2 regions of the Cellulomonas sp. P4_A2 genome follow, and region 1 is predicted to be linked to the other one. Evidence: predicted binding sites of a transcription regulator. Region 1 holds the regulator's gene; the other holds the start of a gene.
The links. Region 1 encodes LexA, which represses DNA repair genes until DNA is damaged. Its sites were predicted from a motif close to TCGAACANNTGTTCGA; they were not measured.
Positions count from the first base shown of each region.

Region 1 (14,235 bases):
CTCGACGAGCGCATCGGTGTGCGCGTCGGTCGGATGCGGGCGCAGGGCCTCGTCGACGAGGTCGAGGCGCTCGTGGCGAGCGGTCTCGGCCGGACCGCGTCGCGCGCCGTCGGGTACGCCGAGATCCTCGCGATGCTGCGCGGCGAGATCGACGAGGACGAGGCGTTCGAGGCGATCGCCGCCGGCACGAGACGGCTGGCCCGCAAGCAGATGGGCTGGTTCGGCCGCGACCCCCGCGTGCACTGGCTGGACGCGCAGGACCCCGCGCTCGTCGACCGTGCGTTCGCCCTGGTCGCCGCGGCCGACGACGGGTCGCTCGGCCTGGCCACCGAGGACCCGTCGCCACGACGTAGCCTGGGTTCATGACCGCCGTCGCGACCTCGACGCTGCACGTGACCAAGGGCCACGGGACGCAGAACGACTTCGTGCTGCTCGACGACCGCCAGGGCACCGTGGACCTCTCCGCCGACCTGGTCCGCGAGCTGGCCGATCGTCGCGGTGGCCTGGGCGGCGACGGGGTCATCCGGGTGATCGGCACGGAGCACCTGCCCGAGGGCGCGGCGGTCCTGGCCGAGGAGCCGCGTGCGCGCTGGTTCATGGACTACCGCAACAGCGACGGCTCGGTCGCCGAGATGTGCGGCAACGGCGTCCGCGTGTTCGCGGCCTTCCTCGAGCGGCTCGGCCTCTGGGACGCCGCCGACGGCGAGCTGGCGCTCGGCACCCGCGCGGGCGTCAAGCGCGTCCGCCGCGTCCCGGTGCCCGCGGGCATCGGCGACGACGTCTGGTACGCCGTGGACATGGGCCGCTGGTTCCTGCCGGGTGGCGACGAGGCGGCTGCGGCCGGTGTCGACGCCGAGGTGACCGTGGCGGGCGTGGACGACACGCGTCCGGGGCTCAGCGTGGACGTCGGCAACCCGCACGTCGTGCTCGCGCTCCAGGACGAGGACGAGCTGACCGCGGCCGACCTGACCCGCGCGCCGTCCGTGAGCCCCGTGCCGGTGAACGGCATCAACGTGGAGCTCGTCGTGCCGCTGGGCGAGGATCGGGCCGTCGACGGCACGCTCGTCGGCCGGGTGCGCATGCGGGTGCACGAGCGCGGCGTGGGCGAGACGCGGTCCTGCGGGACGGGTGCGTGCGCCGCCGCGCTCGCTGTCCGCACGTGGGCCGGCGCGGGAGCGCCGGACGTCTGGCTGGTCGACGTGCCGGGTGGGACCGTCCGGGTCACCGTCCTGCCGAGCGGCAACGTCGAGCTGGCCGGCCCCGCGCTGCTCGTCGCGACCGCCGACGTGGACCTGTCGGCGCTGCGATGAGGCTCGGCGCCGACGACCTCGGGATCGCGCTCGGGGAGCGCGCGACGGTCGTGCAGTTCTCGAGCACCTTCTGCGCGCCGTGCCGCGCGACCCGGCACGTGGTCGGCCGCGCCGTCGCGACGACCGACGGGGTGGCGCACGTCGACCTCGACGTCGCCGACCACACGGACCTGGGGGAGCGGCTCGGCATCGACGTGACGCCGACGGTGCTGGTCCTGGACGCGACCGGCTCGGTCGTCCGCCGTGCGACGGGCGTCCCGACCCTGGCTCAGGTGCGCAGCGCGCTCGCCGAGGCAGCCTCCGCGGTCTCCACCGCCTGACGCGCCCGCACGCGGGGCGCGGCGAGCAGCGCGCCGCACGCGAACAGGAGGGCGACGGCCAGGCTGGCGACGAACGGCACGTCCGGGGCGGCGTCGGAGGCGAGCACCGTGGTGAACGCGAGCCCCGTGAGCGCCAGGGCGAGCGCCGCACCGATCGAGTCCGCGATGGACAGCGCCGAGCTGTGCGTGCCCTGGCTCCCGGGTGACGAGTAGGCCAGCACGAGCACGGTGAGCCGCGAGTAGATGAGACCCATCCCGGCACCCGCGAGCGTCCAGGTGCCGATCGCCACGGCGGGTGCGAGGTGGGCGGCCGCTGCGACCGTGACCCCGGCGACGGCGACCACCAGCAGCGCCGCGCCGAGGACGATCGCGTCGCGGCTGGCGAGGCGCTCGCCCAGCCGGCCCTGCAGCCACGAGGTCGCCGCCCAGGCCAGCGCGGCGAACGTCAGGGCGACCCCCGCGGTCGTCGGCGAGAACCCGTACCGGTCCGTGAGCAGGTACGGCAGGTAGACCTCCGCGCCCGAGAATCCGCCGGCCACGAGGGCCCGCGTGGCGATCACGGCAGGCAGACCACGAGCGACCCGAAGCGTGCCCCGCGGCACCAGAGGGCGCAGCGCGACGATGGCCAGGGCCGCGGTCAGCGCCGCGACGACCAGCGACCACGGGAGGCGTGCGTACACCGCGAGGTTGAGCCCGAGCACCGCGGCCGCAGCCAGCACCGCCCACACCAGCCGGGACCGTCGCGCGGGCGCCGCCGGCGTGCTGGGCGCGCCGATCCGGCGGACCGTCGGCAGGAGCACGAGCGAGACCGGCAGCACCAGCACCGCGACGCCGAGGAACACCCAGCGCCAGCCGAGGTGCTGCGCGACCGCCCCCGCGGCGGAGGGACCGATCAGCGAGGGCAGCACCCAGGCCGCGGAGAAGCCGCCGAAGACGCGCGGGTGCAGGACGGCCGGGTAGAGCCGCGCGACGATGACGTACAGCGCGACGGTCATCGCGCCCCCGCCGACGCCCTGGACGAGCCGGCCGAGCACCAGGACCCCCATGGTCGGGGCGAGGCCGGCGACCAGCAGCCCGGCGGCGAACAGGGCGACCGCGAGCGTCAGGGGTGCACGCGGTCCGTGCCGGTCGCACCAGGTGCCGGCGACGACCATGCCGATCACGCCGGTGGCGAGCGGACCGGCGAACGCGGCGGCGTACAGGGCGGTGCCGTCGAGCGCCCTGGAGACGGTCGGCATCACGGTCGTCACGGCGAACGCCTCGAACGCGACCAGGAAGATCAGCGTGCACATGGTCCAGGTGGTGGTGCGCAGGCGACGCCACTCGGCGTCCGGCGTCACGACGGGCTCACGCTCAGGACGCGGAACCCCTTCGCGCTCGCGGTCCGCTCGACCGTGACGGGCAGCGCGTCGACGAGCCAGCGCTGGAGCGAGTCCGCCCCGAGGTTCTTGCCGACGACGAGCTGCGCGTCCCCGCCGTCCGCGAGCCGAGGCAGCCAGCGCAGCAGCAGCTCGTGCAGCGCCTCCTTGCCGACGCGGATCGGCGGGTTGGACCAGATCGCGGCGAACACCACGTCGTCGGGAACCTCGTCCGGGCGGGCCGCGGTGACGTTCGTGGCGCCGACGCGCTCGGCGTTGCGCCGCACCAGGTCCAGCGCCCGCTCGTTGACGTCGACCGCCCAGACGTGCGCGCCCGGGGACTCCAGCGCCAGCGTGAGCGCGACCGGACCCCAGCCGCAGCCCAGGTCGAGCAGGTCGCCGGTGCGTGGGGCGTCGGGCGCGTGGTCGAGCAGCACCCGTGTGCCCAGGTCGACGTGGTCGGGGGAGAAGATCCCGCGGGCCGTCTCGACCTCGAGGTCCCGGCCGGCCAGGTGCACGCGCAGGACGCGGCGCTCGTCGGCGGACGCGGGCTGTGCGGTGAAGTAGTGGTCGTGCTCGCTCACGGCGCCGACCCTACCCATGGGTGGCGGATCGGCCCGCAGCGAAATGCCTCGGCCTGGGGCGCGCACGCGTGGGACCCTGGGGACAGGCAACGAGAAGAGGAACCGCGTGAACGACCCGCAGCACACCACCCGCGAGACGCAGGACACCCCGGTGACCCGGTCCGCGCAGGACGTGGCCGACGACGTCGTGGCCCGTGTGCTCGCCAGGGCAGGGACCGCGCTGCAGGCCGGCGTGACGGTCCACTCGTCCTACGACGGGGACCAGCTGGAGCTCGAGGAGCGCACGTCGCTGCGCCGCGTCGTGGGGCTGTCCACGGAGCTCGAGGACGTCACCGAGGTCGAGTACCGCCAGCTGCGGCTGGAGAAGGTCGTGCTCGTCGGCGTCTGGGGCTCCGGCACCGTCACCGACGCCGAGATCTCCCTGCGCGAGCTCTCGGCGCTCGCCGAGACCGCCGGGTCGCAGGTCATGGACGGCCTGCTGCAGCGGCGCATGAAGCCCGACCCGGGCACCTACCTCGGCTCGGGCAAGGCGGCCGAGCTCGCGACCCTCGTCGCGGCTGTCGGCGCCGACACCGTCGTGATCGACGGGGAGCTCGCACCGTCGCAGCGCCGGTCGCTCGAGGACATCGTGCGCGTCAAGGTGGTCGACCGGACCGCCCTGATCCTCGACATCTTCGCCCAGCACGCCAAGTCGCGGGAGGGCAAGGCGCAGGTCGAGCTCGCGCAGCTGGAGTACCTCCTGCCGCGTCTGCGTGGCTGGGGCGACTCGATGTCCCGGCAGGCCGGTGGCCAGGTCGGCGGCGCCGCCGCGGGCATGGGCTCGCGCGGACCCGGTGAGACGAAGATCGAGCTGGACCGCCGGCGCATCCGCAACCGCATGGCCAAGCTGCGCCGCGAGATCGCCGCGATGGAGCCCGCACGGCTCACCAAGCGGGCGTCCCGCAAGAAGAACGCGATCCCGTCGGTCGCGATCGCGGGCTACACCAACGCGGGCAAGTCGTCGCTGCTCAACCGGCTGACCAACGCCGGGGTGCTCGTCGAGAACGCGCTGTTCGCCACCCTCGACCCGACCGTGCGCCGCGCCGAGACCATCGACGGTCGGATCTACACGCTCGCGGACACGGTCGGCTTCGTCCGGTCGCTGCCGCACCAGCTGGTCGAGGCGTTCCGCTCGACCCTGGAGGAGGTGGCCGACGCCGACCTGATCCTGCACGTCGTCGACGCGTCGCACCCCGACCCCGAGGGCCAGATCGCGGCCGTGCGGCACGTGTTCGCGGACATCCCCGGCGCCATGGACGTGCCCGAGATCATCGTGCTCAACAAGGCCGACCTGGCGACGCCCGAGACCATCGCGCGGCTGCGCTCGCGCGAGGTGCACTCGATCGTCGTCTCGGCGCACAGCGGCGAGGGCATCGCGGAGCTGCAGGCCCTGGTGGCCGACCAGCTGCCGCGCCCCGGCGTGAGCGTCGACCTGGTGGTGCCCTATCACCGGGGCGACCTGATCAGCCGTGTGCACGAGCACGGGGACATCCAGACCGAGGAGCACACCGCGGACGGCACCGCCATCCGCGCGCGGGTGGACGCGGGACTGGCCGCGGAGCTCGAGGCCGCGGCGCGCCACTAGGCTGACGCGGTGCCGGACACCGACCCCTCTGTCGAGGACCTCCTCGACGTCGCGGTCGGAGCGCTCGGTGGCATCCGTCGCGACGGCCAGCACCAGATGGCGGTCGCGGTCGCCGAGACCATCGACAAGGGCGAGCACCTGCTCGTCCAGGCCGGCACCGGCACCGGGAAGTCGCTCGGCTACCTCGTCCCCGCCGTGCGGCACGCCGTGCTGGAGAACGAGCACGTGGTCGTCTCCACCGCCACGCTCGCCCTCCAGCGCCAGATCATGACGCGCGACCTGCCCCTCGTCGCCAAGGCCCTCGAGCCGCACCTGCCGCGGACGCCGAGCATCGCCCTGCTCAAGGGCTGGCACAACTACGTGTGCGTGCACAAGGTGGCCGGCGGATACCCCGAGGACGATGCCGCGACGCTGTTCGACCTGGGCGACCACGCCGGCGCCGCCGAGCACCCGGCGGCCGAGGGCGTCGGCGAGAACCTCGGTGCCCAGGTGGTCCGGCTGCGCGAGTGGGCCGAGGAGACGACGACCGGCGACCGGGACGACCTCGTGCCCGGTGTGACGGACCGGGCGTGGCGGCAGGTCTCCGTCGCGTCCCTGGAGTGCCTGGGCACCAAGTGCCCGATGCTCACCGAGTGCTTCCCCGAGCGGGCCAAGGCGGCATCGCGGGAGGCCGACGTCGTGGTGACCAACCACGCGATGCTGGGGATCGCCGCCTCCGGCTCGCCCAACGTGCTGCCCGAGCACCAGGTGCTGGTGGTCGACGAGGCGCACGAGCTCACCGACCGGGTCACGGCGCAGGCGACCTCCGAGCTGTCGGTGGCGGTCATCGAGCACGCCTCCCGGCTCGCCCGGCGGCACGGCGGCATCCCGACGACCGACCTGGACTCCGCGAGCCAGGCGATGGCCTCGGTCCTGGTGAACCTGCCCGAGGCGCGGTTCCGCGAGGGGCTCCCGCCGGCGGCCCGGGACGCGGTGGCCGCGGTCCGCGACGCCACCCGCACGCTGCTCAGCGTGCTCAAGCCCGAGGGCGCCGGGCAGCCGCAGCAGGACGCCGGCCGCAAGATGGCCCAGGCGACCATGCTCGCCCTGTACGAGGTGGCCGAGCGGATGGCCGCCGACCCGGAGGAGACCAAGCACACCGTCCTGTGGTGCGCGCGCTCCGAGGACCGCCGGGGCAACGTCTCCACCAAGCTGTTCGCCGCCCCGCTGGCCGTCAACGGCCTGATCCGTACGCACCTGCTGGCCGGCCGGTCCGGCGTGCTCACGTCCGCGACGCTGGAGCTCGGGGGGTCGTTCGACCCGATAGCCCGCGCCGTCGGCCTCGAGGTCCAGCCGGCCGCCGCGGCCGTGGGGCCCTCCTCGATCGACGACGACGCCCCCGCGCCCCCGTCGTCGGTACCGTGGCACGGCCTGGACGTGGGCAGCCCGTTCGACTATCCGAAGCAGGGCATCCTCTACCTCGCACGGCATCTTCCGCCGCCGGGTCGCCAGCCCGCCACCGACGCCCAGCTCGACGAGATCGCCGAGCTGGTGACCGCGGCCGGCGGACGCACGCTCGGCCTGTTCTCGTCGCGGCGGGCCGCGAACGCCGCCGCGGCCGCCATGCGCGAGCGCCTCGACGTGCCGATCCTCGTGCAGGGCGACGACCAGCTGCCCACCCTCGTCTCGCAGTTCATCGCCGACGAGGCCACGTGCCTGTTCGGGACGCTGTCGCTGTGGCAGGGCGTCGACGTCCCCGGCAGCACCTGCACGCTCGTGATCATCGACCGCATCCCCTTCCCGCGGCCCGACGACCCCGTGCAGTCCGCCCGGTCAGACGCGGTCGAGAAGGCCGGCGGGAACGGGTTCCTCGCCGTCTCCGCGACGCACGCCGCCCTGCTGCTCGCCCAGGGCGCCGGTCGGCTGATCCGGACCAGCAGCGACCGCGGTGTGGTGGCCGTGCTCGACCCGCGCCTGTCGACCGCCCGCTACGCACCGTTCCTGACCCGCTCGCTGCCCGACTTCTGGCGGACGACCGACCGCTCGACGGCCCTCGCCGCCCTGCGCCGCCTCACGGGCACGGGTTAGCCTCGAACTCGCCGACCACCCGTCGGCCCCCATGACTTCCCCGAGAGGACGGCCCGTTCGTGACCGAGAGCCTGGACGTGGAAGACCTCGGACTGCGACCCTCCCGGTCCGCGCGAGGCACCAAGCTGGCGATCGTGGGCGCAGGCGCGGTCGGCTCGACGATGGCGTACGCGGCCCTCCTGCGCGGGGCGGCGCGCACGGTCGCGCTCTACGACATCGACGCCGCCAAGGTGCAGGCGGAGGCGCTCGACCTCGGGCACGGCGTCCAGTTCATGCCCATGGCGCAGGTGATCGGCTCCGACGACATCGCGGTGTGCGCCGACGCCGACGTCGTGATGTTCACCGCGGGAGCGAAGCAGAAGCCCGGTCAGTCCCGGATCGAGCTCGCCGGAGCGACTATCGCGGTCGTGAAGGCCGTCCTTCCCAAACTTGTACAAGTAGCGCCGAACGCGGTGTACGTCATGGTCACCAACCCCGTCGACGTGGTCACCTATGCCGCGCTCCAGGTCTCGGGGCTCTCGTCGACCCAGCTGTTCGGCTCCGGAACCGTCCTGGACTCCTCGCGCCTGCGCTACCTCATCTCGCAGTACACCGGCGTCGCCGTGCAGAACGTGCACGCGTACATCGCCGGTGAGCACGGCGACAGCGAGCTCCCGCTGTGGGGCTCGGCGAGCATCGGCTCGGTGCCGCTGCTGGAGTGGCCGGGACAGGGCGGCCGGGGCCCGTTGACCCGGCAGGACCGGGAGGACATCACGCGCGAGGTCGTCGAGTCCGCCTACCGGATCATCGAGGGCAAGGGCGCGACGAACTACGCGATCGCGCTGGCGGGCTCGCGGATCATCGAGGCGATCCTCAAGGACGAGGGCCGGGTGCTGCCCGTGTCGTCGCTGCTCACCGACTACTACGGCATCGACGACGTCTGCCTGTCGGTGCCGGCGATCGTCGGGCACGACGGCGTGGGAGAACGGCTCCCGATCCCGTTGACGGACGACGAGTTGTGGGGCCTGCGGCGGTCGGCGGACGCCGTCCGGGAGGTCGCCCGGCAGTTCGGCTTCTGACCGCGCGTCAGCGGCGTCGCAGCGCGGCGATCAGCTCGTCCTTGCGCATCCGGGAGCGCCCCGGGATGTCGAGTTCCGCCGCGCGGTGCCGGAGCCGGTCGACGGACCAGTCCTCGTAGCTCGCGCCGCCGTCCCGCAGGGAGTCGAGGGCGGACAGGTCCTTGATCCGGGGGTCGGGGATCCTTCCGGGCATCAGCTGTTCCTCTCGTCCGACGTCGCGCCGGCTCCAGGATGGCCCGGTGCGCCGGATCCTGCCGGGCCGCGGCTGCGCTCACGTGCGCACCCGCGGACGGATCAGAGGCTGCGCAGGACGCTGACGACGCGCCCGAGGATCGTCGACTCGTCGCCAGGGATCGGCTGGTACGCCGGGTTGTGCGGCATGAGCCAGACGTGGCCGTCGATCCGCTTGAGCGTCTTGACCGTGGCCTCGCCGTCGATCATGGCCGCGACGATCTCGCCCTGCTCCGCGACGGGCTGGCGCCGCACGACGACCCAGTCGCCGTCGCAGATCGCCGCGTCGATCATCGAGTCGCCGACGACCTTCAGCAGGAAGAGGTCGCCGTCTCCGACGAGCTGGCGGGGGAGCGGGAAGACGTCCTCCACGACCTGGTCGGCCAGGATCGGACCACCGGCGGCGATGCGGCCGACGACCGGGACGTAGGACGGCGCGGGCATCCGCTCGCCCTCGGCCTGGTCGGGGAACGCCTCGCGGGTGCCGTCCGGCGCGGTCCACGTGCCGACGCCGCGCGAGTCGTCCGCGTGCACGACCTCGATGGCGCGGGGCCGGTTGGGGTCGCGGCGCAGGTAGCCCTTTCGCTCGAGGGCGGTCAGCTGGTGCTTGACGCTCGACGGGCTGGTCAGCCCGACGGCCTCGCCGATCTCGCGCATGCTCGGGGGGTAGCCGCGGGACTCGACCGACGAACGGATGGTGTCGAGCACCAGGCGCTGCCGGGCCGTCAGGCCGTCCGGGCCGGGTGCGCCGTCCGGGAGGGCGTGGATCGTCGCCAGGTCCGTGTCGACCTGGTCGGGCTGGGACGTGTCCCGTGAGTCCGTCACTGCGCTCCTCCTGTGTCGGGCGGTCGTGAGCTCCGCCTGTTCTGCCGCTGCCGTGCTCTCGAGCCTCTGACCTGCGACGATGCTCGGTTCTCTGGTGATGAGTGAGGCCGTCCGGCGGTCGTGTCAGTGGCTCGTGGTCCGCTTGTCCTGCATCGCCAGCCTAGGGAACTCGAGCACGAAGATCAAACATCTGTTCGATCGTGTCTCGACAAGTGTCGGCTGATGCTGGTAGACATCGTACAGACGTACGACGAACACCTGTTCGACAAGGTCGGCGGAGGAGTTCCCCGGATTTCCGGTGGATCGCCACCGACGAAGGACCGCCGGGATCCACCCGGCCGAACGAGGACGAGGGACATCATGAGCACGATGGCGATGGCACCGGCGCTGCCGAAGGTCTCGGGACGCACCAGCTCTGCCCGCGCTGTCCGCCCGGTCCGCGCGGTCGACGACCGTGGGCTGTCGCACCTGTCCCTCACGGGGCGGGGCCGTGTCGTGCTCTGGCTCCTCGCGCTGGTGATGGTCGTCATGGCGGTCCTGGTGGCCGGCCGCGCCGTCGCAGACGGCCCGCAGAGCGCGCAGCAGGTCGAGAGCCACGTGGTGCAGCCGGGCGAGACGATGTGGCAGATCGCCAGCCAGATCGCCGATCCCGGCCAGGACGTGCGCGACGTCGTCTTCGAGCTGGTCCGCATGAACGAGCTTCCGGACGCCGGTCTGATGGCCGGCCAGGTGATCGTCGTCCCGCTCGACTGAGCCGTCGGACCGGCCTGCTCGGCCGTCCCTGCTCGCCGACCCGCTTCGCCGACCTGCTGCTCGATTGACGCGCCCCACTGACCTGCTCCGCCGACCTGCTCCACCGACCTGCTCCACCGACTTGCTCGTCTGAGCGGCGGGGGTCGGGGAGCCGGGATCCTGGAGAGGTTTGTCAGAGGCCCGCGGGTCGGCTAGGTTAGCCTTACCTCACACGGTGGGCTGGGGGGCTCGCCTGGAGGTGCGGGGTGCGTGCGGCGCGAGCCGTGGGCACCGACCGCGGTACGCGCGGCGCCGAGGCGAGTCGGCCCGTGATCTGGGGACGGGGGCGTCCCCGCGAGGGCGGTCGCCACGACGGGGGGCCGCCCTCGCCACGTCCCCGGCCGTCCGGGCGTGCGAGGTGCCGTGGGAGGCGCCTTGCGACCGGGCGGCCGCTGGCCTACCGTCACGGAGGCGTTGACGACGCCGCGCCGCCGCGCGGCGTCACGCACTCGAAGGGGATCCGGTGCACTGTCCGTTCTGCCGAAACCCGGACTCGCGGGTCGTCGACTCGCGGACCTCGGACGACGGCTCGACCATCCGCCGCAGGCGCCAGTGCCCCAGCTGCAACCGTCGGTTCACCACGGTCGAGACCGCGAGCCTGTCCGTGGTGAAGCGGTCGGGAGCCACCGAGCCGTTCAGCCGCGAGAAGATCGCCGGCGGGGTGCGCAAGGCCTGCCAGGGTCGCCCGGTCAGCGAGGACGACCTGGCGCTGCTCGCGCAGAAGGTCGAGGAGACGCTGCGCGCGGCCGGGTCCGCAGAGATCGACGCCTACGAGATCGGTCTGGCGATCCTCGGTCCGCTGCGCGAGCTCGACGAGGTGGCATACCTGCGGTTCGCGTCCGTGTACCAGGCGTTCGACTCGCTCGAGGACTTCGAGGCCGCGATCACGGTGCTGCGCGCGGAGCACGAGACGGAGTCCGGTTCCGCCGAGGACGTCGTCGCCGAGGACGAGCCGGCCGTCCGCGACTGACCGTGTCCGTCGCGACGCCCGTGGGTGCCGCGGCATAGGTTCTACGGGTGCTTCCTACAGACATCGAGCTCCTGCACGTCCCCGGCGCACCCGCGGTCCTCCCCGACGGCAGCAGTGCTGTCGTCTCGGTGGTGCACCCACGGCTCTCGGACGACGAGTACACCGGCGGCCTGTGGACCGTCCCGCTGACGGACGGCGATGCTGGTCCGCGCCGGCTGACCCGCGGCCATCGCGACACGGCCCCGGACGTCTCCGCCGACGGCCGCTGGGTGGCCTTCCTGCGCTCGGAGCCGCAGGGCAAGCCGCAGGTGCACGTCGTCGAGTCGTCGGGCGGCGAGCCGGTCCGGCTGACCGACGCGCCGCTCGGGGCGTCGGCGCCCCGCTTCTCCCCGGACGGCACCCGAATCGCCTACCTGGCGCGGGTCCCGGAGGCGGGCCGGTACGAGCCGGACGGTCGGCCGGGCTCGGAGCCGCCGCGGCACATCACCGAGCTGAAGTACCGCGCGGACGGCGTCGGCTTCGTCCGCGACCGACCCCAGCACCTGTTCGTCGTGCAGGTCCCGTCGGACGGGACGGACGAGCTGCCGCCCTCGGTGACGCTGACCAGCGGTGACGTCGGCGTGGACGGCGCCCGCTGGCTGCCGTCCGGTGACGCCCTGGTCGCCGTCAGCGCGCGGCACGCGGGCCACGAGTCCGACCTGCGGCAGGACGCCGTCGTGGTCCAGGCGCACCCGGACGGCGACCCGCAGACGCCCGCTCCGCTCACCGACGCGGACGCCGGCAGCACCCTCGACGTGGAGGCGGTCCTGCCGTCGGCGGACGGGACGGCCGTGTGGCTGCTCGCGAGCGACGTGGGCGAGTCGGGCCGCGACTTCATCGCCGCGCAGGTGGGGCTGTTCCGGGTGGCGATCGACGGCGCATCGGGACAGCCGGTCCGGCTGACGGACCCGGAGAGCGTGGACCTGGTGACGGGCGTCCTCGCGGAGCACGAGGGCGGCGTCGTCGTCGCCGACCAGGCCCGCGGCGCGGTCCACCTGGTCCAGGTCGGCCCGGACGGCTCGCTGCACACGCTCCTCGACGGTCCGGTCGTGGTCTCGGGCGCTGCGGTCGGGGGCGGCCGCATCGTCGCGACGGCCGCGAGTCCCACGTCGTCCGGCGACCTGGTCGTCGTCGATCCCGCCACCGGCGAGGCGGTGTCCCGGACGGACCTGTCGGCGCCGCTGCGCGAGACGGGGCGCGTGCGGATGCCTGTCGAGATCACGGAGCGGTCGTCCGACGGGTACCCGGTGCACGGGTGGGTGGTGCGACCCGACGGTGCCGGACCGCACCCGACCATCCTGATGATCCACGGCGGCCCGTTCTCGCAGTACACGCACGGCCTGTTCGACGAGGTCCAGGTGCTCGCCCAGGCGGGCTACGCGGTCGTGTACGGCAACCCGCGGGGGTCGTCGGGGTATGGCGCGACCCACGGTCGCGAGCTGCGGGGTGCGTTCGGGGCGGTGGACACCGAGGACGTGCTCGCGCTCCTCGGGGCGGCGCTCGACGACCCGGAGCTCGACGGTGAGCGGGTCGGCGTGATGGGCGGCTCGTACGGCGGGTACCTGACGGCGTGGCTGACCACGCGCACGGACCGTTTCCGGGCGGCGATCGTGGAGCGCGGGTTCCTCGACCCGGTGAGCTTCGTCGGATCGAGCGACATCGGCTGGTTCTTCGGTCTGGACTACGTCGGCGACGCCGCGGACGAGGCCGGTGCGGCGGCGGTGGCGGCGCAGTCGCCGATGGCCCACGTCGGGGAGGTCACGACGCCCACGCTCGTCATCCACTCCGAGCAGGACTGGCGGTGCCCGGTCGAGCAGGGGCAGCGCTGGTTCGTCGAGCTCAAGCGGCGCGGCGTCGAGGCCGAGCTGCTGCTCTTCCCGGGCGAGGGGCACGAGCTGACCCGCTCGGGCACCCCGAAGCACCGGCAGGTGCGGTTCGAGCACGTGCTGCGCTGGTGGGAGCGCCACCTGCCGGTCACAGGTCGCTCGACCGGGACCCCCACAGGTTGATCCCCGCCTCGACGGCGTGCGGCTCGATCGCGGCGAGCTCGTCGTCGTCGAGCGGGGACGCGGTGGCGGCGGCGAGGTTCTCGTCCAGCTGGTCGATGGTGCGCGCGCCGGCCAGCACGGACGTGACCCGCGGGTCGCGCAGGACCCACGCGAGAGCGAGCTGGGGGAGCGTCCGTCCGCCTGCGCGCGCGATGGCGTCCAGGGCGCGGACGTGGTCGAGGACCTCGTCGGTGATCCACTCCGGTCGCAGCGGTCCTCCGCGGGCGGCACGTGAGTCGGCGGGGATCCCGTGCAGGTACCGGGTGCTCAGCAACCCCTGCGCGAGAGGGGAGAAGGCGACGACCGCCATCCCCGCTGCCGCGGCGACGTCGAGCAGGGAGCGCCCGTCGGCGCCGGGTCGCTCGACCCAGCGGTTGAGCATCGAGTACGCCGGCTGGTGCACGGCGAGCGGGAGCCCGAACGAGCGGGCGACCTCGAGGGCCGCGACGGTCCGGTCGGCCGAGTAGGACGAGATCCCCGCGTAGAGGGCCTTGCCGGACAGGACCGCGTCGCGCAGTGCTCCGAGGGTCTCCTCGAGCGGGGTGTCCGGGTCGAACCGGTGGCTGTAGAAGACGTCCACTCGGTCGGTGCCGAGGCGTCGCAGCGACTCGTCGAGCGACGCGAGCAGGTACTTGCGCGAGCCGTGCTCTCCGTACGGCCCGGGCCACGCGCGGTAGCCGGCCTTCGTCGTGATGACGAGCTCGTCGCGACGCAGGTCCGTGGCCAGCAGTCGTCCGACCGACGACTCGGCCGCGAACGGCGGCGGGCCGTAGTTGTTCGCCAGGTCGAGGTGCACGACGCCACGGTCCACGGCGTGCAGGACGAGCCGGCGCTGGTCGGCGAACGGTGTCGAGTCGCCGAAGTTCTGCCAGAGCCCGAGCGAGACGACGGGCAGCGACAGGCCGCCGGCGCGGCGGTGAGGCAGGTCCATCCGTGCGACGCTACCTCGCCGCAGATGAGAAGAGGTGGCGCCATCGGCCCGGTTCAGGGACGCTGGCAGGGGAGGCGC
Region 1 is NZ_JBFUHG010000022.1:62,267-76,501, forward strand. Features, by position in the region: gene miaA (tRNA (adenosine(37)-N6)-dimethylallyltransferase MiaA) at 1-366, shown strand, start outside; gene dapF (diaminopimelate epimerase) at 363-1,310, shown strand; gene AC1DUE_RS17860 (TlpA family protein disulfide reductase) at 1,307-1,630, shown strand; gene AC1DUE_RS17865 (MFS transporter) at 1,579-2,922, opposite strand; gene AC1DUE_RS17870 (class I SAM-dependent methyltransferase) at 2,967-3,572, opposite strand; gene hflX (GTPase HflX) at 3,679-5,196, shown strand; gene AC1DUE_RS17880 (ATP-dependent DNA helicase) at 5,206-7,263, shown strand; gene AC1DUE_RS17885 (L-lactate dehydrogenase) at 7,323-8,321, shown strand; gene AC1DUE_RS17890 (Rho termination factor N-terminal domain-containing protein) at 8,329-8,514, opposite strand; gene lexA (transcriptional repressor LexA) at 8,616-9,377, opposite strand; gene AC1DUE_RS17900 (LysM peptidoglycan-binding domain-containing protein) at 9,738-10,130, shown strand; gene nrdR (transcriptional regulator NrdR) at 10,633-11,139, shown strand; gene AC1DUE_RS17910 (S9 family peptidase) at 11,187-13,187, shown strand; gene AC1DUE_RS17915 (aldo/keto reductase) at 13,153-14,157, opposite strand.

Region 2 (16,759 bases), on a different contig from region 1:
CCAGGTCGCGCAGGCGCGTGAGGGTCTCGATGAGGCGCCGGTTGTCGCGCTGGTGCAGGCCGATCGACGGCTCGTCCAGGACGTAGAGCACGCCGACGAGGCCGGAGCCGATCTGCGTCGCGAGCCGGATCCGCTGCGCCTCGCCGCCGGAGAGCGTGCCGGCCGGACGCATGAGCGAGAGGTAGTCGAGGCCGACGTCCAGCAGGAACCCGAGCCGTGCCTGGATCTCCTTGAGCACCTGCGTCGCGATCGCGCGCTCGCGCTCGCCGAGCTCGAGGGTGTCGAGGAACTCGCGCGCCTCACGGATGGGCAGGGCGCAGACCTCGGCGATCGACCGACCGCCCACCCGCACCGCGAGCACCTCGGGCTTGAGCCGGGCGCCGCCACACACGGGGCACGGGACCTCCCGCATGTACGCCTCGTACTTCTCCTTGCTCCAGTCCGAGTCGGTCTCGTTGTGCCGGCGCTCGAGGAACGTGATGACACCCTCGAAGCCCGTCGAGTACTGCCGCTCACGGCCCCAGCGGTTCTTGTAGCGGACCTTCACCTCGTGGTTCTGGCCGTGCAGGACCGCATCCCGGGCACGCTGCGGCAGCGCGCGCCACGGCACGCTCGTCGAGAAGCCCATGTCCGCCGCCAGCGCCGTCAGCACCCGGCCGAAGTACTCGCTGGAGATCTGTGCCCACGGCGCGACCGCGCCCTCGTCGAGCGACAGGTCCTCGTCGGGGACGACCAGGTCCGGGTCCACCTCGAGCTTCGAGCCGAGGCCCGTGCACTCGGGGCAGGCGCCGTAGGGCGCGTTGAACGAGAACGTGCGCGGTTCGATCTCGTCGAGCGCCAGCACGTGGTCGTTCGGGCAGGCGCGGTGCTCAGAGAATCGCCGCTCGCGGTTCAGGTCGTCGATGTCGGCGTCCACCAGCTCGACGACGAGCAGGCCGCCGGCCAGGCCGAGCGCGGTCTCGACCGAGTCGGTGAGCCGCCGCTGGACGCCCTCGCGAGCCACGAGACGGTCGATGACCACCTCGATGTCGTGCTTGAGCTTCTTCTCGAGCGTCGGCGGCTCGGTGAGCTGGACGACCTCGCCGTCGACGCGCGCGCGGGCGAAGCCCTTGCTCTGCAGCTCCTTGAAGAGGTCGGCATACTCGCCCTTGCGGCCACGGACGACCGGCGCGAGCACCTGGTAGCGCGTGCCCTCGGGCAGCTCGAGCAGCCGGTCCACGATCTGCTGCGGCGTCTGAGCGGTGACGCGCTCGCCGCAGATCGGGCAGAACTGCGTGCCGGCGCGGGCGAACAGGAGGCGCAGGTAGTCGTACACCTCGGTGATCGTGCCGACCGTCGACCGCGGGTTCCGGTTGGTCGACTTCTGGTCGATCGACACCGCGGGCGACAGGCCCTCGATGAAGTCGACGTCGGGCTTGTCCATCTGCCCGAGGAACTGGCGCGCGTATGCCGACAGCGACTCGACGTAGCGCCGCTGCCCCTCCGCGAAGATGGTGTCGAACGCCAACGACGACTTGCCCGACCCCGACAGCCCCGTGAACACGATGAGCTTGTCGCGCGGGAGATCGAGGTCGACGTTGCGGAGGTTGTGCTCGCGGGCGCCCTGCACCACCAGACGTTCGTTCACGCCCGGGAGTCTACGTCGCGCCACCGACAATCGCACATCTGTTCGACGTGAGCGAACGCACATCGCGCTCGACGTGCTGGCCGACAACCTCCGGGCCATGCTCACGCCATGGACCGTGACGACGACCCGGCACCGGTGCCGATCGAGGAGTACGCCGTGCTCGGCGACGGCGCGACGGCGGCCCTCGTGAGCCGACGCGGGTCGATCGACTGGATGTGCCTGCCGGCCTTCGACTCGGCCGCGTGCTTCGCGCGGCTGCTGGGCACGCCGGACAACGGGCGCTGGCTGCTGACGGTCCGCGGAGCGACGTCCGTGACGCGCCGCTACCTCGACGACTCGTTCGTCCTGGAGACGACGTACGAGACACCGACCGGGTCGGCGGTCGCGCTGGAGGCGATGCCGCTCAACGACGGCCGGTCGGACATCGTGCGCCGTCTGGAGTGCACGCGCGGGCAGGTCGAGGTCGAGCACGAGTGGATCGTCAGGTTCGGCTACGGCGCGATCGAGCCCTGGGTGCACCACGTCACGGACCCCGACGGTGCCGACACGATCCGGGCCATCGCCGGTCCGGACTCGCTGCTGCTGCGGGGCGACCGGCTCCCCAAGGCCCACGACCACCGCCACTCCGACCGGTTCACGCTGCGGGAGGGTGAGGCCGTCGAGCTGGCGCTGACGTGGACGCGCTCGTGGGACTCCGTCCCGCCGCGGCTCACCATCCCGGACCGGCTCGACGAGACCCGGATCGACTGGGGGCTCTGGGCGCGCAGCTGCGCCTATCAGGGCTCGTACCGCGAGGTCGTCGTCCGCTCGCTCCTCGTCCTTCGCATGCTGACCGACCAGGAGACCGGGGGCATCGTCGCCGCCGCGACGACGTCCCTGCCCGAGGACTTCGGCGGCAGCCGCAACTGGGACTACCGGTACTGCTGGCTGCGCGACGCGGCCATGACGCTCGAGGCGCTCCTCGAGCACGGGTACGAGGACGAGGCCTCGGACTGGCGCGGCTGGCTGCTGCGGGCGGTGGCAGGCAGCTCGGCGGACCTGCAGATCATGTACCGGGTCGACGGGGGCCGGGAGCTGCCCGAGCGCGAGCTCGACCACCTCGCGGGCTATGCGGGGAGCCGACCCGTCCGGGTAGGGAACGCGGCCGTCGGGCAGATGCAGAACGACGTGCTCGGCGAGGTCATGTGCGCCCTCGAGCAGGCTCGGGAGGCCGGGGTCGCGGAGACCGACGACTCCTGGGCCCTGCAGCGGCACCTCGTCGACCATCTGCTGGGGCACTGGCGTGAGCCGGACCGCGGGATCTGGGAGGTCCGCGGCGACCCGCAGCACTTCACGCACTCGAAGGTCATGGCGTGGGCGGCCGTCGACCGGGCCGTGAGGGCCGCCGAGCGCTACGGGCTCGACGCTCCGACGGACCGGTGGCGCACGGAGCGCGACGCGATCCACGCGGACGTGCTCGAGAACGGGTGGGACGCGGAGCGGGAGACCTTCGTTCAGTCGTACGGCTCGTCGCACACCGACGCCGCACTGCTGCAGCTCGCCCAGGTCGGGTTCTTGCCGCCGGATGACCCGCGCATCCGGAGCACCGTCCGCGCCATCCGCGCCGAGCTCGAGATGGCGCCGGGGCTGCTGCGCCGCTACCGCACCGAGCACACCGACGACGGCGTCCCCGGGGACGAGCACGCGTTCCTGGCCTGCTCGTTCTGGCTTGCGGACGCTCTCGCGCGGGTGGACGACGTGGACGCCTCGACCGAGGTGCTCGACATCCTCACCGGCCTCGCGAACGACGTCGGCCTGCTCGCCGAGCAGTACGACCCCGTCGGTCGCAGGATGGCCGGGAACATGCCGCAGGCCCTGTCCCACCTGGCCCTCGTACGCGCGGTGCACAGCCACGACCTGGCGGTCGAACGGAGGGGTTCATGACGTCCGACGACGAGGTCCTCGAGATCCGGTCCGTGTCCGTCGGCCCGATGGACAACAACGCCTACCTCCTGACCGAGCGCAAGGACGGCGCGCAGCTGCTCGTCGACGCCGCCGACGAGCCCGAGCGACTGCTGGAACTGCTGCGCGAGGGCTCGTCGTCGGCCCGGCTGGATGCGGTCGTCACCACCCACCGCCACCCCGACCACCACCGCGCGCTGGCCTCGGTCGTCGCGCTCACCGGCGCACCGTCCTTCACGGGGGCCGACGACGCCGACGCGATCCACGAGGCCACCGACGTCCCGGTGACCCGCCGCCTGCACCACGGCGACGTCGTCACGGTCGGTCACGTGACCCTCGAGGTCATTGCGCTGCGCGGCCACACCCCCGGCTCCGTCGCGCTCGCCTACCGCGAGCCTGTCGGACGGGTCCACCTGTTCACGGGCGACTCGCTGTTCCCGGGCGGTCCCGGCGCGACGAGGTCCCCGGAGGCGTTCGCGTCGCTGATGGCGGACCTCACGGAACGGGTCTTCGACCGGTTCGACGACGACACCGTCGTCCACCCGGGCCACGGCCGCGGCACCACGCTCGGCGACGAGCGCCCTCACCTCGACGAGTGGCGCGCCCGCGGCTGGTGACCTACTGCGCGAGCACCTGCTCGCGCACCTGCCGGCGCAGAACCTTGCCGACCTGCGAGCGGGGCAGCTCGTCGAGGACCTCGAGCCGGCGCGGCAGCGCGTACCGAGCGACACGCTGCTCGCACCATGCGCGGACCGACTCGAGGTCGACGCCCGTCGCACCGGGCTCGAGCACGACGGCGGCCACGACGGTCTCGCCGAGGTCGCCACCCGGGATGCCCACGACGGCGACGTCCGAGACGCCCGGCATCTGTCGCAGGGCGTCCTCGACCTGCGACGGGTAGACCTTGAACCCGCCGCTGACGATGAGCTCCTTGAGGCGGTCGACCAGGACGACCCACCCGGTCTCGTCGATGGTCACCATGTCCCCGGTCCGCAGCCACCCGTCGTCGAGCAGCTGCTCGGCGGTCTCGTCGGGCCGCTGCCAGTAGCCGGCGAAGACCTGAGGCCCGCGGATCAGCAGCTCGCCGCGCTCCCCCGGCGGGACGTCGCGCGAGGCGTCGGTCGGGTCGACGACCCGGATCTGCGTGCTCGGGAACGGGAGTCCGAGGGTTCCGGGCCGACGACCGTCGGTCAGCGGGTTGCCGAGGGCCACGGGCGAGGTCTCGGTCATCCCGTACCCCTCGATCACGAGCCCGCCGGTGGCACGCTCCCACCGCTCGGCCGTCTCGGCGGGGAGGGCCATGGCGCCGGAGATCGCGTACCGGAAGGACCCGAGGTCGCCGGGCTTCGCGGCACCCGCCAGGCGGTCGAGCATCGGCGGGACGGCCGGCAGGAAGGTGCCGGGCAGTCGCTGCTGGGCCTCCAGGACCATCGCCGGGTCGAAGTTCGGGAACACGACGAGCGTGGCCCCGACGCGGATCGCGTAGCTGAGGCAGAGCGTCAGCCCGAACGCGTGGAAGAACGGGAGGCAGCCGTAGACGACCTCCGTGTCCGGCTCGGCAGCCGTCCACGCCTGGCCCTGGACGGCGTTGGCGACGAGGTTGCGGTGCGTGAGCATCGCGCCCTTCGGCGTCCCCGTCGTCCCCCCGGTGTACTGCAGGAGCGCGAGGTCGGTCGACTCCGGACCGGGATGCGCAGGGTCGATCGGCTCGGTCTTCGCGACGAGCCGGTGCCACATCGGGAACGCGGGCGGGACGGGACCGCGCATCGCCGCTCGGACCTTGCGCGCCCGGGGCACGGGCAGCCGCAGCTTCCACCGGCTGGCCAGCGGCAGGTCGGCGGTCAGGTCGACCGCGACGACGGCGCGCAACCGCGTCGTCGTGAGCGAGGAGAGCACGGCCGGGACCGCCTTCTCCCAGACGAGGGCGACGACCGCGCCGGAGTCGGCGAGCTGGTGGGCGAGCTCCCCGGGCGTGTAGGTCGGGTTGTGCTCCACGACGACGGCACCGATGCGCAGCACCGCGTAGAACGCGACGACGTGCGCGGTGCAGTTCGGGATCACCAGCGCGACGCGGTCCCCGGGCTGGACGCCGAGATCGAGGAGCGCCTGAGCACCGCGGGCTACCCGGTCCGACAGCTCGCGGTAGGACGTCTGGCCGGCGAGGAAGTCGACCGCGACGCGTTCGGGGCACCGCTGCGCCGCGCGGTCCAGCGCTGCACCCAGGGGCTCGTCGGGGATGGTGACCTCGTCCGGAGGATGCGCCGTCGTCATAAGCCCACCCTAACCTACGGTTGCGTAAGTTACGCGCCAGTAACCCAGCGGGTGACGGTCACCCCGTCCGGCTCCACCTCGAGCCCGACGCGGGCGAACGAGGCGCGCTGAAGCACCCGCTCGCTGGCCGTGTTGTCCCGCATCGTCAGGGCGTGCACCTGTGGCGCGCCCGCGGCGAAGGCCCAGGCCGACAGGGCCAGGACGGCCGAGGTGGCCAGCCCTCGTCCGCGCCCCTCGGGAAGCAGCGCGTAGTACAGGTACGGGCCGTCGACTCGTACGGAGAGCCCGATCGTCCCGACGGGCACCCCCGCGGTCTCGACGACGAACCGGCCGCCGCGGCCGTCCCGCCGCAGGTCCACGTTCCGGATGATCCGAGCACGCGCCTCCTGCTCGCTCACGTCCGCGGGGTAGTACGTCCACCGCGTCACGTCGGGCACCCGCGAGAGCGCGTGGTCGAGCGGCCAGTCCGCTTCGGCCACCGGGCGCAGCCGGCCGCCGTCGAGGTCGAGGACGTCGGGCATCTCCATGTCAGGCCTCCGGCGGCCCGAGCACGGAGTTGGCCACGGTCGAGTGGGCGGACTCGTCGTCCGACGGGTGGAAGAGCCCCGCGAGCACGTCGCGGTACAGCCGGCCGAGCTCGTTTCCGCTGAAGTACGAGCCGCCCCCGGAGACGCGGATGGCATCGTCGACGACCACCCGGGCCGACTCGGTCGCGCGGACCTTGAGCCCGACGAGCTGGGCGAACCAGCGCGCGCCGTGGTCGGCCTGCTCGTCGACGTCCCGCGCCAGCGCGAAGACCTGCAGCTCGGCTCCGTCCTGCGCCAGCACCGCGTCGGCGATCCGCCAGCGGATGTCGGGGTCCTGCGCGTAGGCACGCCCGTCGTACTTGAGCGACGTCCGGCGCTGCGCCGCCGCCACCCCGAGCTCGATCGCACGGCGGCCGATCCCCGTGTAGACGGCGGCCAGGAGCACCTCGAACACGGCGAAGAGCGCGAAGATGAACGGGTCGGCGCTCGGGCCGGGCGGCAGCGAGCGGTAGACGCGGTCGGCGGGTGCGAAGGCACCGTCGAGCACGGTGGTGGCGGACTGGGTGGCCCGCATGCCCAGGGTGTCCCAGTCGTCGCGGGTCTGCACCTCGCCGTCGGCGCGCGAGACCACCCCGTGCACCAACAGCGGGTTCTGCAGGTCCGACTCGTCCAGGCCGAAGGTCGCCAGGCGAGTCCACACCGGGGAGAGCGACGTGAAGATCTTCGTGCCGAAGTACCGGTACCCGCCGTCGTCCTGCCGCTCCGCACGCGTCCGGGAGCCGAACATCACCAGGTCGTTGCCCGCCTCCGAGTTGCCGAACGCGAAGACCTCCCCCGCCGCGGCGTCCCGCAGGATGAACTCGACCGAGTCGTCGCCGCGGCCGGCGAGGAGTGCAGCCAGCCCGGTCACCACCAGGTGCATGTTGACGGCCAGTGCGGTCGCCGGCGCCGCCGCCGCGAGGCGCACCTGCTCGCGCGCGACCTCCTCGAGGGTCAGGCCCGCGCCGCCCAGCGCTTCGGGGACGAACGCTCTCAGGTAGCCGGCCGCGACCAGGTCGGCCAGATCGTCGTGCGGGAACGTGTTGTCGCGGTCGTGCCCGGGCGCGCGCTCGTGGACGCGGGCCAGGAGGTCGTCGGTGAGCAGGGTGCGCAGCGTGCGTGGCATGCGAAACACTCTGCCACCACGGTCAGGCAGGATGTGCTCCATGCCTACCTACGCCGTCCGCTACACCTACGACCGGACCAAGGACGACACGCGCGACGCGGTCCGCCCGGTGCACCGGGCGTACCTGAGCAGCCTCGGTGAGCTCCTCGGCTCAGGACCGCTCGTCGACGGGGCTCCCGGAGCGCTCCTCGTCCTCCGGACCGCCGACCGGGCGTCGCTGGACAGGATCCTCGCGGCCGACCCGTTCGCCCTCGACGACGTCATCAGCGAGACCGACGTCCGCGAGTGGGACCTCGTCCTCGGCCCGTGGAGCGCCTGACGCCTCGGCGCGAGCGTCCCGCCGGGCCTTCCAGAGGCTCGCGATCGTCGTCACCCCGAGGATGAGGACGATCGAGACCAGCGACGCCCAGGTGGGAATCTCGGGAGCCCACGGCACCGGCTCCCCGCCGTTGATGAAGGGCACCTCGTTCTCGGCCAGCGCGTGGAAGATCAGCTTGAGCCCGATGAAGCCGAGCAGCACCGCGAGGCCGATGTTCAGGTAGACGAGCTTCTTCAGCAGGTCGCCCAGCAGGAAGTACAGCTGCCGCAGGCCCATGAGCGCGAACAGGTTCGCCATCAGCACGAGGTACGGCTCGCTCGTCAGCCCGAAGATCGCCGGGATCGAGTCGAACGCGAAGAGCAGGTCCGTGGCACCGAGGGCGACGAGCACGATGAGCATCGGCGTGATCAGCCGGCGCCCGTTCTCCACGATCGTCAGTTTCACGCCGTGGTACTCGTCCGTCGCCGGGAACCAGCGCTGGACCAGCCGCAGGATCAGCGGTGGCTTGAACTCGTCGTCGTCGGACTCCCCCTCGCGCCCCACCCGGAACGCGGTCCAGACGAGGAACGCGCCGAAGAGGTAGAACACCCAGCTGAACGCGTCGATGACGGCTGCGCCGGCCCAGATGAAGATGCCGCGGAAGATCAGCGCCAGGATGATGCCGACCAGGAGCGCGGTCTGCTGGTACTGCCGGGGAACCGCGAACTTGCCCATGATCAGCAGGAACACGAAGAGGTTGTCCACCGAGAGCGAGTACTCGGTGAGCCAGCCGGCGTAGAACTGCCCCGCGTAGTCGGCGCCGGCGGTGAGCCACACGCCGATGCCGAAGAGCACCGCGAGCCCGATGTAGAACGCCAGGTAGCGCACGCACTCGGCGGTCGTCGGGATGTGGGGCCGACGGGCGACCACCGCGACGTCGACGACGAGCAGAGCGCCGACGAGGCCGAGCGAGACCGCCCAGATCAGGGGTGTGACATCCACGTGCTAGCCGTCAGCTCTCGTTCGCGGGAACGACGCGCACGTCGTTCCGGGTCTTGATCAGGCTCGCGACCGTCGCCACGGCGAGCGTGCCGAGGATGAAGGTCAGCGACACCCAGATGGGGATCTCGGGGGCCCAGTCCACGGGTTCGCCGCCGTTGATGAAGGGCAGCTCGTTCACGTGCAGCGCGTGCAGGACGAGCTTGACGCCGATGAAGCCGAGGATCACGGCGAGCCCCTGCGACAGGTACACCAGGCGATCCAGCAGCCCGCCGATCAGGAAGTACAGCTGGCGCAGGCCGAGCAGGGCGAACGCGTTCGCGGTGAAGACGATGAACGCCTCGTTGGTCAGGCCGTAGATCGCCGGGATCGAGTCGAGCGCGAAGAGCACGTCGGTCGAGCCGATCGCGACCATGACGACGAGCATCGGCGTGAAGAGCCGCTTGCCGTCGATCCGGACGCTCAGCCTGTCGCCGTGGTACTCCTCCGTGGTCGGCAGGACCTTCTTGAGCATCCGCACGGCCATGCCGTCGGGCTGGTCCTTCGGCGCGTGCTCCTTGTCGTGGTGCTCGCGGGCCAGCTTGACGGCCGTGTACACGAGGAACGCGCCGAAGATGTAGAACACCCAGGAGAACTGCTCGATCGCCGCGGCGCCGGCCAGGATGAAGATCGTGCGGAGCACCAGCGCGATGACCACGCCGACGAGCAGCACCTTCTGCTGGTAGATCCGGGGCACCGCGAACTTCGTCATGATGATGAGGAAGACGAAGAGGTTGTCGACCGACAGGCTCTTCTCGGTGATGTACCCGGCGAAGTACTGGGTGCCGAAGTCCCAGCCCCAGACCATGCCGAGCGCGACCCCGAAGACCAGGGCGATGGCGATGTAGAAGATCGACCACTTCACCGACTCGGAGAACGTCGGCTCGTGCGGTGTGCGCACGTGGGCGTAGAAGTCGAAGATGATCAGCCCGACGACGAAAACCGCCGTCCCTGCCCAGACCCAGCCGGACACATCCATGGATACACCTCCGGTACGAGAACATCGTGACCGAAGGTCTCCCCCGCCCGCGCGTGCTGCGTGTCGCGGACCGATCGCGCCGGGCCCCGTGCGGACAGGTCCGTGATGACGACGTGATCGTGACTGGGGTACTCCCCTTCAACGTCGGCAAGCATAGGCCACGCCGCCCGTGCGTCCCATGTGACGCTCACTGCAGGCAGAACTCGTTGCCCTCCGGGTCCGCCATGACGATCCAGAAGCTGTCCGGTCCCTCCTGGCCGTCGAACACCTGGAGCTGGATCGCTCCGAGCGCCTCGAGCTCCGCCGCCCGCGCACGGACGAAGGCCGCCCGCTCCGGCGGGGCGATCTTCGCGGCGACGTTCACGTCGAGGTGCACGCGGTTCTTGGCGGTCTTGCCCTCGGGCACCCCCTGGAACAGCAGACGCGGTCCGACGCCCTCGGGGTCGACCGCCGCGAAGATGTTCTCCTCGGGCGCCCCGACGGACTCCAGGAAGTCGCTCCACGTCGCGTGCCCGTCCGGTGGCGGCTGCTGGACGTAGCCCAGCACCTCGATCCAGAACCGGCCGAGCGCCTCCGCGTCGCCGGCGTCGAACGTCACCTGCACCTCGACAGCCATCGCGTCCTCCTCCTAGGCCGTGGCGGCCTGCATCTGGCGCAGCTCCTTCTTCATGCCCGAGATCTCGTCGCGCAGCCGCGCCGCGAGCTCGAACTGCAGCTCCGCGGCCGCCGCGTGCATCTGGTCGGACAGCTGCTGGATCAGGTCCGCGAGCTCGCCGGCCGCCGCACCGGTCAGGCGCGTGCGCTCGTCGCGCGGAGCGCCCCTCGAACCGAACCCCGGCACGGGCGCCTTGCCGCGGCTGGTCTGCCGCCCACCGCCGCCCAGCAGCTCGGCCGTGTCGGCGTCCTCACGGGCCAGCAGGTCCGTGATGTCGCCGATCTTCTTGCGCAGGGGCGTCGGGTCGATGCCGTTCTCGAGGTTGTAGGCGATCTGCCGGTCGCGGCGTCGGGTGGTCTCGTCGAGGGCTTGCGCCATGCCGTCCGTGATCCGGTCGGCGTACATGTGCACCTCGCCCGACACGTTGCGGGCCGCGCGGCCGATCGTCTGGATGAGCGAGCGCCCCGAGCGCAGGAAGCCCTCCTTGTCGGCGTCGAGGATGGCCACGAGCGACACCTCGGGCAGGTCGAGACCCTCGCGCAGGAGGTTGATCCCGACCAGCACGTCGTACTCGCCGAGCCGCAGCTCGCGCAGCAGCTCGACGCGCCGCAGCGTGTCCACCTCGGAGTGCAGGTACCGGACGCGGACGCCCTTCTCCAGGAAGTAGTCCGTGAGGTCCTCGGCCATCTTCTTGGTGAGCGTGGTGACGAGCACGCGCTCGTCCTTCTCGACGCGGTCGTGGATCTCGCCGAGCAGGTCGTCGATCTGACCGGTGGTCGGCTTGACGATCACCTGCGGGTCGACCAGTCCGGTGGGCCGGATGATCTGCTCGACGAAGCCGTCGGAGATGGACAGCTCGTAGTTGCCCGGCGTGGCCGAGAGGTAGACCGTCTGCCCGATCCGCTCGACGAACTCCTCCCAGCGCAGCGGACGGTTGTCGGTGGCGCTGGGCAGCCGGAAGCCGTGGTCCACCAGCGCGCGCTTGCGCGACATGTCGCCCTCGAACATCGCGCCGATCTGGGGCACCGTCACGTGCGACTCGTCGATGACCAGCAGGAAGTCCTCGGGGAAGTAGTCGAGCAGCGTGTTGGGCGCCGTCCCCGCGGACCGGCCGTCGATGTGCCGCGAGTAGTTCTCGATGCCGGAGCACGAGCCGATCTGGCGCATCATCTCGATGTCGTACGTGGTGCGCATGCGCAGCCGCTGGGCCTCGAGCAGCTTGTTCTGCCGCTCCAGCTCGCTCAGCCGGTCCTCCAGCTCCACCTCGATGCCCGCGATCGCGCGCTCCATGCGCTCGGGGCCGGCCACGTAGTGCGTGGCCGGGAAGATGTGGATCTGCTGCTCCGCGCGCACCACGTCGCCGGTCAGCGGGTGCAGCGTGGCGATCGCCTCGATCTCGTCGCCGAAGAACTCGATCCGGATGGCGAGCTCCTCGTACACCGGGATGATCTCGACGGTGTCGCCGCGGACGCGGAAGGTGCCGCGCGTGAACGCCATGTCGTTGCGGGTGTACTGCATGGTCACGAACTTGCGCAGCAGCTGGTCGCGGTCCACCCGGTCGCCCACGGACAGGGCGACCATGCGGTCCACGTACTCCTGCGGCGTACCGAGACCGTAGATGCAGCTCACGGACGCGACCACGATCACGTCCCGGCGGGTCAGGAGCGAGCTCGTCGCCGAGTGCCGCAGGCGCTCCACCTCGTCGTTGATCGACGAGTCCTTCTCGATGTAGGTGTCCGTCTGCGCGATGTACGCCTCGGGCTGGTAGTAGTCGTAGTACGAGACGAAGTACTCGACCGCGTTGTTGGGCAGCAGCTCCCGGAACTCCGTGGCCAGCTGGGCGGCGAGCGTCTTGTTGGGCGCCATGACCAGCGTGGGCCGTTGCAGCTTCTCGATCAGCCAGGCCGTCGTCGCCGACTTGCCGGTGCCGGTGGCGCCCAGCAGCACGACGTCCTTCTCGCCCGCGGTGATGCGCGCCGCGAGCTCCTTGATCGCCTTGGGCTGGTCGCCGGACGGCGTGTACTCGGAGATGACCTCGAACGGGGCGACGGTCCGCTGCAGATCGGTGACGGGACGCATACGACAACCGTACGGTCCTCCACCGACACCCGCGGGCCCGGGAGCTCAGTCGAGCGTGCCGGCCGTGACCCGCAGGTCGCTCTCGACGCTGGCCGCGGTCCCCACGATCGCGAGCAGCGCCGTCGCCGCGGCGTCCGTCGACAGCCCCGCGCGCGGCACGTGCACGAACCCGCTGCGCACCTCGGGCCGCGACGCGAGCAGGTGCTGGAGCGCGTAGAAGGTCGCGTTGCAGACGTAGGTGCCCGCCGAGTACGAGACCTCGGTCGGCGTCCCGGTCGCCTGCCCCGCAGCGAGGCACGCCTTGACCGGCAAGGTCGTGAAGAACGCCGCGGGCGCGCCCGCGATCACGGGCACGTCGACAGGCGCCGACCCGTCGTTGTCGGGGATCCGCGCGTCGATGAGGTTCACCGCGACCCGCTCGATCCCCACGGCCTCCCGTCGCCCGGCCTCGCCCACGGCGACCACGAGCGTCGGGGACAGCTCGGCGATCGCCGTCCGCAGCACCTGCCGGGCGCCGCGGAACGAGACCGGCAGCTCCCGCACCGCGAGGTCGTCGCCGGTCCACCGGGCCGCGACCTCCTGCACCGCCAGCCACGACGCGTTGACCGGCTGCTCCTCGAACGGCGCGAACCCTGTCAGCAGGATCACGGGGTCTCCGCCGAGAGCTCGTCAGCCCGCTCGACCGCGAGCCGCTCCCAGAGCGCGTCCACCTGGACGCGCAGGTCGTCGTCGCTGCCGGTCCCGTCCAGCACGACGTCCGCGACCGCGAGCCGCTCGGCGTCCGTCGCCTGGGCGCCGACCCGCGCCTCGGCCGCGCCGCGGTCCATGCCGCGCAGTCGGACCAGCCGCTCGACGCGCAGGAGGGCGGGTGCGTCGACGACGACCACCACATGGAAGTCGTCGGCCTGCCCGGTCTCGACCAGCAGCGGGATGTCGTGCACGACGACCGCCCCGTGGTCGACGGCGGCCGCCGCCGCGGAGCGCTCGGCCGAGAGCCGGCGCACGATCGGGTGCACGATCGCGTCGAGCCGCGCGCGGGCCGCGGGATCGGCGAAGACGATCGATGCCAGGGCGCTGCGGTCCAGGGAGCCGTCCGCGGCCTGCACGCCGGTACCGAACTCCTCGACGACCGCGTCCAGGCCGGCCGAGCCCGGCGCGACGGCCTCCCGCGCCAGGAGGTCGGAGTCGATCACCACCGCTCCGAGCTCCGCCAGTCGCCGTGCCGCGACGGACTTGCCGGCCGCGATCCCGCCTGTGAGTCCGATGCGTTGCATCCGTCCATACTGCCGTGCCCGTCGAGCCGCGCGCACAGGCAGGGGAAAAGCCAGCGGGCCGGCCACCCGAAGGTGACCGGCCCGCCGTGGACTGCTGTGATCAGTTGCCCGTGAGCTTCTCGCGCAGAGCGGCGAGCGCCTCGTCGGAAGCCAGCGTGCCCGCGGCCTCCTCGGTGCTCGACGAGTACGAGGAGGGAACCGGACCCGCGGAGGACGAGGACGAGGAGGACGTCGCCGTCGCCCCACCCTCGGCAGCCGTGAGAGCAGCCTCGGCGTCGGCCTTCGCGGCGTCGGCGACCTGCTTGCGGTGCGCCTCCCAGCGCTCGTGGGCCTGCGCGTACTGCGCCTCCCACACCTCGCGCTGTGCCTCGAAGCCCTCGAGCCACTCGTTCGTGGCCGGGTCGAAGCCCTCGGGGTACTTGTAGTTGCCGGCCTCGTCGTACTCCGCCGCCATGCCGTACAGCGCGGGGTCGAAGTCGTCGCTCGTCGGGTCGAAGCCCTCGTTCGCCTGCTTCAGCGAGAGCGAGATGCGGCGACGCTCGAGGTCGATGTCGATGACCTTGACGAAGACGTCGTCGCCCACCTGGACGACCTGCTCCGGGATCTCGACGTGGCGCACGGCCAGCTCCGAGATGTGCACGAGGCCCTCGATGCCGTCCTCGACGCGCACGAACGCACCGAACGGAACCAGCTTGGTGACCTTGCCCGGGACGACCTGGCCGATGGCGTGCGTGCGGGCGAATGCCTGCCACGGGTCCTCCTGCGTCGCCTTCAGCGACAGGGAGACACGCTCGCGGTCGAAGTCGACGTCGAGAACCTCGACGGTGACCTCCTGGCCGACCTCGACGACCTCGGACGGGTGGTCGATGTGCTTCCAGGACAGCTCGGAGACGTGCACGAGCCCGTCCACGCCACCCAGGTCCACGAACGCACCGAAGTTGACGATCGAGGACACGACGCCGGGGCGGACCTGACCCTTCTGCAGCGTCTGCAGGAAGGTGGAGCGCACCTCGGACTGCGTCTGCTCGAGCCAGGCGCGGCGCGACAGGACCACGTTGTTGCGGTTCTTGTCGAGCTCGATGATCTTGGCCTCGATCTCCTTGCCGACGTACGGCTGGAGGTCGCGGACGCGACGCATCTCCACCAGCGACGCGGGCAGGAAGCCGCGCAGACCGATGTCGAGGATGAGGCCGCCCTTGACGACCTCGATGACGGTGCCGGTGACGACGCCGTCCTCTTCCTTGATCTTCTCGATCGTGCCCCAGGCGCGCTCGTACTGTGCGCGCTTCTTGGACAGGATCAGCCGGCCTTCCTTGTCCTCCTTCTGGAGGACGAGGGCCTCGACTGCGTCGCCGACCTTGACAACGTCTCCGGGGTCCACGTCGTGCTTGATGGACAGCTCACGGGACGGGATGACGCCCTCGGTCTTGTAACCGATGTCGAGAAGGACCTCGTCGCGGTCGACCTTGACGATGGTGCCCTCGACGATGTCGCCATCGTTGAAGTACTTGATGGTGGCGTCGATCGCGGCGAGGAAGTCCTCGGCCGAGCCGATGTCGTTGATCGCGACCTGCGGGGAGGCGGGCTTCGCGGGGGTGGTGATGCTCATGTAGGGATGGGCTCCGATGCGGACAGGGAAGTTGTACGGACACGAATGGTGTGCCGGACGGCACGGTGGAAAGCGCTGGTGACCACGTGATGATGGGGCGTCCCCGGTCCGCATCCAGCAGTGCGATGTGAGACCACGTACGAGCAGCACGTTCGGGATGAGCCGCCGCAACAAGGCGCGCGGCACCGCCGTCTACCCTATCTGGGCGACCGAGGGTGGGTCAAAGCGCGGTCATGCTGCTCAACCGAGCGCGCGCGCGACCGCCAGCAGCTCGTCCGGCACGTACTTGACCTTCCCGGCGACCTCGTCGAGAGAGATCATCTGCACGGTCTCCCCGCGCAGCGCAGTCATGACGTTCGACATGCCCTGGCTGGCCGCGTCGATCGCCGCGACGCCGAACCGCGAGCCGAGGATCCGGTCCACGTGGGACGGGATGCCGCCGCGCTGGATGTGCCCGAGCACGACCGTCCGGGTGTCGAAGCCGGTGCGCTTCTCGATCTCGATCTTGAGACGCTCGCCGATGGCTCCCGCGACGATGTCGCCGAACTTCCCCAGCTGCGTCTCGTAGTGCATCGAGGTGCCCTCCGCGGGGACCGCGCCCTCGGCGACGACGATGATCGAGAAGCTCGCGTGCGCGCGGTGCCGGTGCTTGAGGAAGCGCTCGATCTTGTCGATGTCGAAGGGCTGCTCGGGGGCGAGCACGAGCTCGGCTCCCCCGGCGATGCCCGACGTCGCGGCGATCCAGCCCGCGTGCCGGCCCATGACCTCGACGATCATGACGCGGTTGTGGCTCTCCGCGGTGGTGTGGATGCGGTCGATGGCCTCGGTCGCGATGCCGACGGCGGTGTCGAAGCCGATCGACTGGTCGGTGCCCCAGACGTCGTTGTCGATCGTCTTCGGGATCGCGACGATGCGCACGCCCGCCTCGGCCACCTTGCTGGCCGCGTGCAGCGTCCCGTCGCCGCCGATGCAGATGAGGACCTCGATGCGCTCCGACTCGAGGGTGGACAGGACCGCGTCCAGTCCGCCGTCCGAGGAGTGCGGGTGGTACCGCGCGGTCCCGAGCAGCGTGCCGCCGACGGCCAGCTGGTTGCGGATGTGCTGCCGGGTGAGCGGGAGGCTGAAGCCGTCGACGACGCCGCGCCAGCCGTTGCGGAACCCGATGATCGAGTGGCCGTACTCGCCCTCGCCACGCTTCACGACGGCACGGATCGCGGCGTTCAGCCCGGGGACGTCGCCCCCACCGGTGAGCAGTCCGACACGCACGTTGGCACTCCTTCGACCTCAGGAAACTGG
Region 2 is NZ_JBFUHG010000007.1:49,908-66,666, forward strand. Features, by position in the region: gene uvrA (excinuclease ABC subunit UvrA) at 1-1,627, opposite strand, end outside; gene AC1DUE_RS08700 (glycoside hydrolase family 15 protein) at 1,736-3,550, shown strand; gene AC1DUE_RS08705 (MBL fold metallo-hydrolase) at 3,547-4,185, shown strand; gene AC1DUE_RS08710 (AMP-binding protein) at 4,187-5,839, opposite strand; gene AC1DUE_RS08715 (GNAT family N-acetyltransferase) at 5,869-6,366, opposite strand; gene AC1DUE_RS08720 (acyl-CoA dehydrogenase family protein) at 6,368-7,531, opposite strand; partial or broken gene AC1DUE_RS08725 (YciI family protein) at 7,572-7,760, shown strand; gene AC1DUE_RS08730 (TerC family protein) at 7,683-8,831, opposite strand; gene AC1DUE_RS08735 (TerC family protein) at 8,842-9,846, opposite strand; gene AC1DUE_RS08740 (VOC family protein) at 10,034-10,462, opposite strand; gene uvrB (excinuclease ABC subunit UvrB) at 10,475-12,580, opposite strand; gene AC1DUE_RS08750 (pyroglutamyl-peptidase I) at 12,626-13,228, opposite strand; gene coaE (dephospho-CoA kinase) at 13,225-13,854, opposite strand; gene rpsA (30S ribosomal protein S1) at 13,955-15,463, opposite strand; gene AC1DUE_RS08765 (6-phosphofructokinase) at 15,704-16,729, opposite strand.
Region 2: a site for LexA is predicted at 1,658-1,673, ahead of uvrA (excinuclease ABC subunit UvrA). Genes of this name have one in related genera too.